Regions from separate parts of the Arthrobacter sp. B1I2 genome, predicted to be linked through region 1. Evidence: riboswitches for the same ligand, from Rfam matches in the RefSeq annotation. Region 1 holds a riboswitch; each other region holds the start of a gene.
What was found. Region 1 has a riboswitch for S-adenosylmethionine ahead of QFZ57_RS18000 (bifunctional o-acetylhomoserine/o-acetylserine sulfhydrylase). Riboswitches for the same ligand answer to the same signal wherever they lie in the genome.

Region 2: another riboswitch for S-adenosylmethionine. It lies ahead of QFZ57_RS12285 (aminotransferase class V-fold PLP-dependent enzyme); the one in region 1 lies ahead of QFZ57_RS18000 (bifunctional o-acetylhomoserine/o-acetylserine sulfhydrylase).
Region 3: another riboswitch for S-adenosylmethionine. It lies ahead of QFZ57_RS06520 (DUF1737 domain-containing protein); the one in region 1 lies ahead of QFZ57_RS18000 (bifunctional o-acetylhomoserine/o-acetylserine sulfhydrylase).
Region 4: another riboswitch for S-adenosylmethionine. It lies ahead of QFZ57_RS02150 (cobalamin-independent methionine synthase II family protein); the one in region 1 lies ahead of QFZ57_RS18000 (bifunctional o-acetylhomoserine/o-acetylserine sulfhydrylase).

Annotation. Positions count from the first base shown of each region.
Region 1 covers NZ_JAUSYC010000001.1:3,855,290-3,857,480, reverse strand. Annotated here, with positions in the region: gene QFZ57_RS18005 (VOC family protein) at 211-849, opposite strand; SAM riboswitch class IV at 1,011-1,125, shown strand; gene QFZ57_RS18000 (bifunctional o-acetylhomoserine/o-acetylserine sulfhydrylase) at 1,169-2,191, shown strand, end outside.
Region 2 covers NZ_JAUSYC010000001.1:2,629,731-2,631,921, forward strand. Annotated here, with positions in the region: gene QFZ57_RS12285 (aminotransferase class V-fold PLP-dependent enzyme) at 1-1,331, opposite strand, end outside; SAM riboswitch class IV at 1,369-1,482, opposite strand; gene hisN (histidinol-phosphatase) at 1,646-2,191, opposite strand, start outside.
Region 3 covers NZ_JAUSYC010000001.1:1,406,407-1,408,597, reverse strand. Annotated here, with positions in the region: gene QFZ57_RS06530 (TetR/AcrR family transcriptional regulator C-terminal domain-containing protein) at 1-516, opposite strand, end outside; gene QFZ57_RS06525 (hypothetical protein) at 744-998, shown strand; SAM riboswitch class IV at 1,186-1,301, shown strand; gene QFZ57_RS06520 (DUF1737 domain-containing protein) at 1,315-1,590, shown strand; gene QFZ57_RS06515 (rhodanese-like domain-containing protein) at 1,587-1,997, shown strand; gene QFZ57_RS06510 (O-succinylhomoserine sulfhydrylase) at 1,998-2,191, shown strand, end outside.
Region 4 covers NZ_JAUSYC010000001.1:473,300-475,490, reverse strand. Annotated here, with positions in the region: gene QFZ57_RS02150 (cobalamin-independent methionine synthase II family protein) at 1-895, opposite strand, end outside; SAM riboswitch class I at 909-1,014, opposite strand; gene QFZ57_RS02145 (M14 family zinc carboxypeptidase) at 1,243-2,191, shown strand, end outside.

The sequences.
Region 1 (2,191 bases):
GGTGTGGGCTGTAACAGCAGCGGGCAGCTACGCCCTGCGAGGGCAGCCACCACCTGCGAGGGCAGCTACCCCTGGCGAGGGCAAGCAACCACTTAAATGGATTCGGCCGCCATCGGGTGGTGACGCCGTTGTCACCACCTGATGGCGGCCGAAGCGGATCCGGGTACAAGCCCGGCGAACTCAACTCCCGGAAGGGAGAGGCCCGGAGCGTCAGATAGTGACTGCCCCGTTGGCGGTTTCAAACGTAACCGACAGGATGCCCGGTGTTCCGTGCGGGGCCACCCACTCCACCGCAACGTCCTCGAGCGGCTTCTCCACCGGCTCACCCAGCCACTCGGTCACGCGGGAGGCGGAGCCGGCAATGGTCAGGCAGCTCATCTTGAGGTTGCTCGGGTAGGCGTTGGACGGGTGCAGCGACGGGTCGCCCTCCCACTTGAGCATGTACGGGACCTGGGGATCGGCGATAAGGCCAAGGATGCCAATCTGCTTCCAGACCAACTCCCGGCCGTCCGGGAACTTGCGGTTGCCGTTCACGGCGGCGCGGCCCAGGCGTTCCTCGAAGGGGGCGAGGTCGTCCACTTCGACGCACCAGCCCATCCAGCCGCCACCAGCCGCGGAACGGGCACGAACTGCCTGTCCGAACGGTGCCTTGTCCGACGCCGGGTGGTCCAGGACCTCCACAACTTCAAGGTACTTGTGGCCGGCGAGCGGGATGATCATATTCCGGGTTCCGAACCGGGGGTGCACCCCGCCCTTCACTGCCTCAACGCCGAGGGCAGATGAAATACGTTCGGTAGTGGCCGCGAGGCCATCGTGTTCACAGGCGTAAGAGACGTGATCCATGCGCATGGCAACATCTTGGCACTTTGTGATCAGGCTCTCAGCTAAGGGTACCCTTACTGGAATTCCGGCCAGGGGCGGGCCATCCCGGACATACTCCGGGGCGGTCCGAAGACCTTGTTCGTCACAATGCTGTCCACGGCAGGCACCCGGTTCCTAGACTGGGCGCAGGTCATGAGCGCCAGCGCCAAGCCCCGGCTCGCTGGCCGGCAACCCTCCATCCGCGGTGGGGTGCCCCGGGTGAGGACCTGGCTGTCCGGCAAGAGCCGGAAGCAAGCGCGGCCCGTACTGCTCCCAGCATGCCGGGCCCATGTCAAAGGAGATTTGGATGTCCAACGGATGGTCCTTCGAAACCCGCCAAATCCATGCAGGCCAGGAGCCGGACAGTGCCACAGGAGCCCGTGCACTGCCCATCTACCAGACCACGTCCTTCGTGTTCCCCAGCGCCGAAAGCGCAGCCAACCGCTTCGCTTTGGCAGAGCTTGCACCCATCTACACCCGGATCGGCAACCCGACGCAGGATGCCGTGGAACAACGGATAGCCAGCCTTGAGGGCGGTCTGGCCGCTTTGCTGCTGAGCTCCGGGCAGGCCGCCGAGACCTTCGCGGTACTGAACATTGCCGAGGCCGGGGACCATATTGTGGCGAGCCCCAGCCTTTACGGCGGAACCTACAACCTCTTCGCCCACACGCTGAAGAAGTTCGGCATCTCCGTTACTTTCGTGGCCGATCCGGACAACCTGGACCAGTGGCGCGAGGCGGTCCAGCCGAACACCAAGCTCTTCTTCGGTGAAGTGGTGTCCAATCCACGCCAGGATGTCCTGGACATCGAAGGCATCTCCGAGGTTGCCCACCAGGCAGGCGTGCCACTGATCGTGGACAACACGCTGTCCACTCCCTACCTGATCCGCCCGCTGGAGTGGGGCGCGGACATCGTGATCCACTCTGCCACCAAGTATCTTGGCGGCCACGGTTCCGCCATTGCCGGCGTGATCGTCGACTCCGGAAAGTTCGACTTCGGCAAGGACCCGGCAAGGTTCCCCGGATTCAACACCCCGGACCCCACCTACAACGGCCTGGTCTATGCACGCGACCTTGGAGCTGATGGTGCGCTGGGTGCCAACCTCTCCTACATCCTCAAGGCCCGAGTCCAGTTGCTGCGCGATTTGGGCTCGGCGGTGTCCCCCTTCAACGCCTTCCTGATTTCCCAAGGCCTGGAAACGCTGAGCCTGCGGGTGGAGCGCCACGTTGCCAACGCCACGGAAGTGGCGCGCTGGCTGGAAGGAAGGGACGACGTCGAATCCGTCGCCTACGCGGGGCTGCCGTCCAGCCCTTGGTACGAACGTGGCCGC
Region 2 (2,191 bases), 1.2 Mb from region 1:
CAGCGGCCGGCGTCCACCACATAGTCCCATCCCAGTCCGTTGCTGCGCAGCGTCCGGATGCCGGCGAGCAGGCGCTCTGCATCCTCGAGCCGTGAGCCCACCCCGAAGCTTGCGCGGAGGGAACCGGATGGCAGGCCCAGGCGCTTCAGCAGGGGATGCGCGCAGAAGCGCCCGTCGCGCAGGCCCACACCGTGCTCTGCCGAGAGGTAGGCCGCCACCAGTCCTGCGTCGTAGCCCTCAACGGAGAAGTTGACCACGCCGATGGTGTCTGTTTCCGGGTTGGTGTCCTTGAAGATCTGGTGGACCGTGACGCCGTCGATGCCCTGGAGGCCCTCCACCAGGAAGGACCGGATGGCGGACTCGTGGGCATGCCAGCGTTCCTGGTCCAGTCCGGCGATGACCTGGGTGGCACGGGCAAGGGTTGCGGCCCCGAGGACGTTCGGCGAGCCCCCCTCGTGGCGGGCCGGTCCGGTGGCCCAGCTGACGCCGTCGAGCCGTGCTTCCTTGACGGCGCCGCCGCCGGCCAGGTGCGGGACGCCTGCGTCCAGCCAGTCGGGGCGTCCCACCAGGACGCCGGCGCCGAAGGGCGCGTACAGCTTGTGGCCGGAGAAGGCGAGATAGTCGACGCCGTCCGCGCTGATGTCCACCCGGCGGTGCGGGGCGAGCTGGGCCGCGTCCACCACGATCCGTGCCCCATGCTGGTGGGCCAGGGCGGCCAATGCACGGATGGGGAGGATTTCGCCGGTGACGTTGGAAGCGCCGGTGACGGCGAGCAGGCTGACGCCGCCCTGTTCCAGCTCGGCGCGGACGGCCTCAAGGGTGCCGGTGAGCGTGTCCGCGGCAACGATGCTGCGGTGCGGGACGCCCTGCCACGGCAGGAGGTTGGCGTGGTGTTCGATGTCCAGGTAGAGGACGTCGCCGTCGGGGCGGCCATCAGTCACCGGCAGGCAACCTGCCAGCAGGTTCAGCGAGTCGGTGGTGTTGCGGGTGAAGATGACCGAATCATCCGGGCGGCCGCCCACGAAGTCGCGGACGATGGTGCGCGCGTTCTCATACACGGAGGTGCTGATCTGGGAGGCGTAGCCGGCGCCGCGGTGGACGCTCGCGTAGTAGGGCAGGATCTCGTTCAGGTAGGCGGATACCACGGACAGTGCCGGGGCGGAGGCGCCGTAATCGAGGTTGGCGTACCGGACGTGGCCACCCGAAATCAGGGGCGCCTGGATCTCGGCGCCGGTGACGGCAGCGAGCGGCCGGCCGGCAACGGCCTGGCGTGCACCAGAAACGGCGGCTTCGGCAGTGACGGGCTGGGGAGATACGGTGGCAGTTGTCACAGAGACCTCACTTGGTTACAGGACTCCGGCATAGGGGAATCCGCGCTTGCCGTATCCGCTCCGGACCGGCCTGGTCGTCACCCGGGGCACCCCACCGCGAATGGAGGGTTGCCGGCCAGCAAACCGGGGTTTTGCGCTGGCACTCGTGACCTGCATAAAAGCGTAGGACATGGGGCGGCCCGGACTGAAGCCGCGGCAATTGTTAAGGGCTTTGTTACGCACTGCCGAATAAACGACGCCGGACACCTCCCCTGGAAGGCGTCCGGCATCGCAATATTCGTTTTCGCGGCTATTTCACGGGGAGGCTGCGGCAGTTACAGCAGATCATCCAGGTAGGGGTTGAGGCGGTGGAGCACCTCTGAGTGCAGGATCGAGTTCGTGGCCAGGGCGTTCCCGCCAAACGGGCCGTCCTCGCCTTCGAGCGAGGTGAACCGGCCGCCGGCCTCCACCACGATCGGCACCAGGGCGGCCATGTCGTAGAGGTTCAACTCCGGTTCGCAGGCGATGTCCACCGAGCCTTCGGCCACCATGCAGTACGACCAGAAGTCCCCATAGGCCCGGGTCCGCCAAACGTCCTCGGTGAGGCCGAGGAAATCATCCAGGTTTCCGCGTTCCTTCCAGCCCCCCAGGCTGGAGTAGGAGAGGGAGGCGTCGGAGAGTTTCGACACGTCCGACACGCGGAGACGGGTGGCTGCGGCAAGGGACCGTCCCATGTAGGCGCCCATGCCTTTCGCGGCCCACCAGCGCTTCCCAAGGGCCGGGGCGCTGACCACGCCCACCACCGGCTCGCCTTCGTCGACGAGGGCGATCAGCGTGGCCCAGACCGGAACGCCGCGGACGAAGTTCTTGGTCCCGTCAAT
Region 3 (2,191 bases), 2.4 Mb from region 1:
CGGGTCCACCACGTATTCCTGCAGTTCGTTCAGGATGTGCCCGTAAAGGAAGCCGTAGTAGGCGCGGTAGACATGGAGCGCATCTGCCGGTTCGAACCCTGCTGCCACCAGCAGGGACAGGATCTGCTCAAGGGGCCGCAGCGTGCCCAGCGGACGCAGGCCCAGCGGCGTGGAAAGGGGCCGGGTCACCAGCAGGGGGACCACGTTGGGGTGCTGGAGTGCCAGGGTCCGCAGATCATGGGCGATTTTCCGCAGCTGGGCTTTCCAGTCAGGGTCGTCCGGATGAACCCCGAGCTGATTCAGTACCAGCTCGGAAACACCGTCCAGCAGTGCGGCGCGGTTCTCGGCATAGCGGTAAAGACTCATCGGGTCCCGGCCAAGCTCCTGCCCCAGGCGGCGCATGGTCAGCGCATCCAGCCCCTCGGCGTCAACCAACTCCAGGGCCTTGGCCAGCACGACCTCCCTGCTCAACCTCGTTTTAGGCCTGCCAGGCCCGGAAGTTTTGGCGGAAATCATTGGTTGGGTCCTCGCTGCCTGCCGTCACCGTGGGGTGATGATTCGAGACGGTTGCCTCACTTGTAGTCTACGGGTAAAGTCTACAGCGTAGAGAAGCGCTGACACCGCTGATGGCCCCGATGCGTTTGACGGGACACGACCTATAGATCCGATGGCCACCGTGCAGGGCCTCGGATCTGCTGCTGTAGCCGAACGGCGGCGCCGCGCACCTAGCGAAGGGAGCCGTCATGGCACATTCGCAGTTCGATACTTTTCTTAACGAAGCCACCTACCCCGACCAGGCATCCGATTCCAGCCTGGACCGCGACCGCCTTTACGGGCTGTACACCAGCTGGTGCTTCATCAACGAGCAGACGCCCGGCACCGAGTCCAGCTTCTGGGAAGCCATGAAATACCGGATTTCGCCGCGCCGCAACGGGCTTCGCATGAAGGGCCCGGCCGCTGCCGACTACATCCTGACCAGCTACCCCGGCCTTGTATAGGGTCCGCCTGGGCTTGCAGGAGGCCGCCGGGTAACGGTGGCACATGATCAAATGCTGCGGCACGCACGTGCCGCAGCATTTTTCATGCCTCCCCGGTAAGAACCCTATCGCCTTGCCATCAGCTCAATTACGGAACATGACGGCGGCGGCGGTGCGGCTTGGCGCGGCAGGTGTTACGTTTTTGGGGAGTAATGAGTACCGGTGTGAAGCCCTGACTGGCCGGTCGGCAACCCTCCCTTTCGCGGCGGGGTGCCTCAGGTGAATACTCGGCATATCGACCGATTCGAGCTGCAAGCGTGAGAGAAGGAGATCCGTCGTGTCCGACGCGCCCGTCCCTGAAGAAAAACTGTCCTACCGCCTGATCACGGGCCCGGACGACCGTGCCTTCTGCGAGCGGATCTCCGCCGCACTGGCTGAGGGCTATGTGCTGCACGGCAGTCCGGCGGCCACGTTCAACGGCACCCGCGTGATCGTGGCGCAGGCAGTGGTCCTTCCGGCTGCGATCGCCTCGGCTGACGCGGCGGTGGCCACTGCGGTGGATGAGCTGGATGCTGAGTTTGAGGGCGAGTTCGACGGCGAGGGCCACGCGTGAGCTACGCAGGGGACCTGACGCCGCAGGAAGCGTGGGAGAAGCTGGAGCAGGGCGCAATCCTGGTGGATGTCCGTACCGAGGGCGAATGGGCCCACATCGGCATCCCGGACACCAAAGCTACGGACAATGATCCGCTGTTCATCCAGTGGACCTTCCCCGGCGGCATTCCCAATCCGGACTTCGTGAAGGACCTCAAGGAGCAGGCGCCGGAGGACCCGGGCGCCGAGTTGGTGTTCCTGTGCCGGTCCGGTGCCCGTTCGGTTGCGGCTGCCACCGCCGCCACGCAGGCCGGCTTCACGTCCTACAACGTGCTGGAAGGCTTTGAAGGCGAGCCGGACCGCTACGGCGAACGCACCGTCAATGGCTGGAAGAACCGCGGCCTGCCCACCAACCTCGGAAAGAACTAAGTGGCTTTCAACCAAGACGCCCCCGGCTGGAACCCCGACACCCAGGCCGTCCGCGGCGGGCTGGACCGCACCAACTTCCAGGAAACGTCCGAGGCAATCTTCCTGAACTCCGGCTTCGTCTACGAATCCGCCGCAGCAGCTGAACGCGCCTTCACCGGCGAAGACGAGCGCTTTGTCTACTCGCGCTACGGCAA
Region 4 (2,191 bases), 3.4 Mb from region 1:
GCAGTACCGACCCGATGATGTCGGCGAACGGGATGTCCGTGGTGTGCGGGCCGTGCCAGGAGCCCCAGCAGACGTGCAGCCGGATCTGTTCCTGGGGGAGGTCGCGAAGTGCCCAGTTGGTGGCTTCCACCCGCAGCTGGATGAACTTCAGGTAGTCCGCCAGGGCGGGCTCGGGGTTGATCTGGTCCCAGCTTTCGGCCAGGGACGGGTCATCAAGCTGGACTGTGAGGCCGGCGTCGATGATCGCCTTGTATTCCTCCCGCATGGCATCGGCGCAGGCGTAGACGAGTTCCTCATCGGATTTGTAGTACTCGTTGGCCACCCGGGCGCACGAGCCGGGGGAGAGGGACGCCACGAAGCCGTCCGTGAGGCCGGCCGCGGCGAGCCCGGTCTTCAGGTTCCTGATGTCCGAGCCAACGAGATCTTGGCCCGTGTAGGTCAGGGGGCCGGCGATCTTGGGCTGGGCGACGCTCTTGCGGTGGGTGAGGATGCCGGAGGAGGGATCGTTGTAGGCCTCATTGAAGGCCTGCCGGTCCCGCCGGTCGGGGAAGGAGGTCAGGACCACCCTGCCGGGGGACGACCGCCGCACTTCGGCATCGGCCCAGCGGTCAACGTTGGTGGGCTCCAGGCCGCCGAGCCGGGCGAAGGAGTAATTCCACCACGCGCCGTAATCCACGGAGCTGGACATGGTGTGCCCGTACTCGCCGTCGTTGGGGATGTCGATGCCGAGATCCTTCTGGCGCTGCACTACGTCCACCACGGAGGCTTGAAGGAGTTCCAGGAATTCCGGGGTGATGCCGTCGGCTTCCTTGGCAGCGTTGGCCGCGATGAGTTCCGGGGTGCGGGGCAACGAGCCGGCGTGGGTCACGCGGATGTGGTCGGTGTTCTGGGACATGCTGGAATCTTCCTTTCCATCGGTCCTGGCAGTAGCACCTTCGGGCAGGAGTGATGACTCTGATCCCGTGGTTGCTGCGGCGTCATCGAGCCAGGTCTCTCGGCCGCTCCGGATGGTTCACTTTCACCTAAATCGAGATGCCCGTATCCGGGCAAATTCGCGGCCCTTTATGTCGCTCCCGGTTGGCTCGCCGCCCACCCTCTCCAGGGGGCCACGAGTAGGCTTACAGGTATTGTCCAGCCCATTGACAGGTTTCGTTAAGATTGGTTGGCTGTTTGTCACAGGCCGCAATGGGGGACACGGCGGCTGACCGCACCTGATTCACTCGAAAGAGGTAACGCACTGTGATGAAATCCTTCAGGACCCTTGCCGTATCCGGCGTGCTGGCGCTCGCCGTGGTGGCAGGACCCGCGCCGCTCGCCAACGCCGTGGGCGAAGGCCCCGCCTACGACGGCAACGGCCAGATCACCACCACCAAGCTGGCCACCTACGACCAGATGGTTTCCTTCCTGAAGGACCAGGACGCCCGCCAGCCGGCCATGGAGCTTGAGGTCATCGGCCAGACCGTCAAAGGCCGCGACATCCACCTGGTCAAGTACATCTCGGACCCTGCCAAGCCCACCATCCTGTACCTGACCCAGCAGCACGGCAACGAACAGCTCACCACCGAGGGTGCCCTCGAGTTCGTCAAGCACCTGGGCACGGGCAAGTCCGCAGGCATCCTGGACGGCGTGAACATCCTGGTTGTCCCCATGCTCAACGCCGACGGTGCCATGGGCGACGTGAATTTCTCCCTTGACGACTACCTGGCCAAGGGCGACCGCAACATGACGCGGTACAACGCCGAAGGGGTGGACATCAACCGGGACCACGTGGCCAAGGTCCAGCCCGAGACCCAGGCGCTCCACAACAACGTGATGCGCAAGTACCGCATTGACTACATGATCGACCTGCACCACCAGGGCACCCGGGCCGAGCGGGACGGCAAGCTGGTGTCAGGCTCCATCCTGTACCCCACCACCCCGAACGCCGATCCCGACGTAGTCGAAAAGTCCAAGCAGCTCGGCGCCGTGGTCTTCAACAACGTGGACTCCACCGGCTGGGGCCACCTGGGCAAGTACCAGGGCGGCAGCGCCGAGACCATCAGCCGCAACGGCATCTCCGTGGAATACGGCATTGCCACCCTGCTCTTCGAGATGCGCGGGATGTCCGACCACTACCTGGACGGCTATGCGCTGGGGCAGCGCAGCAACGGCTACCTGATCAAGCAGACGGTCACCACGCTGACGTCCACCG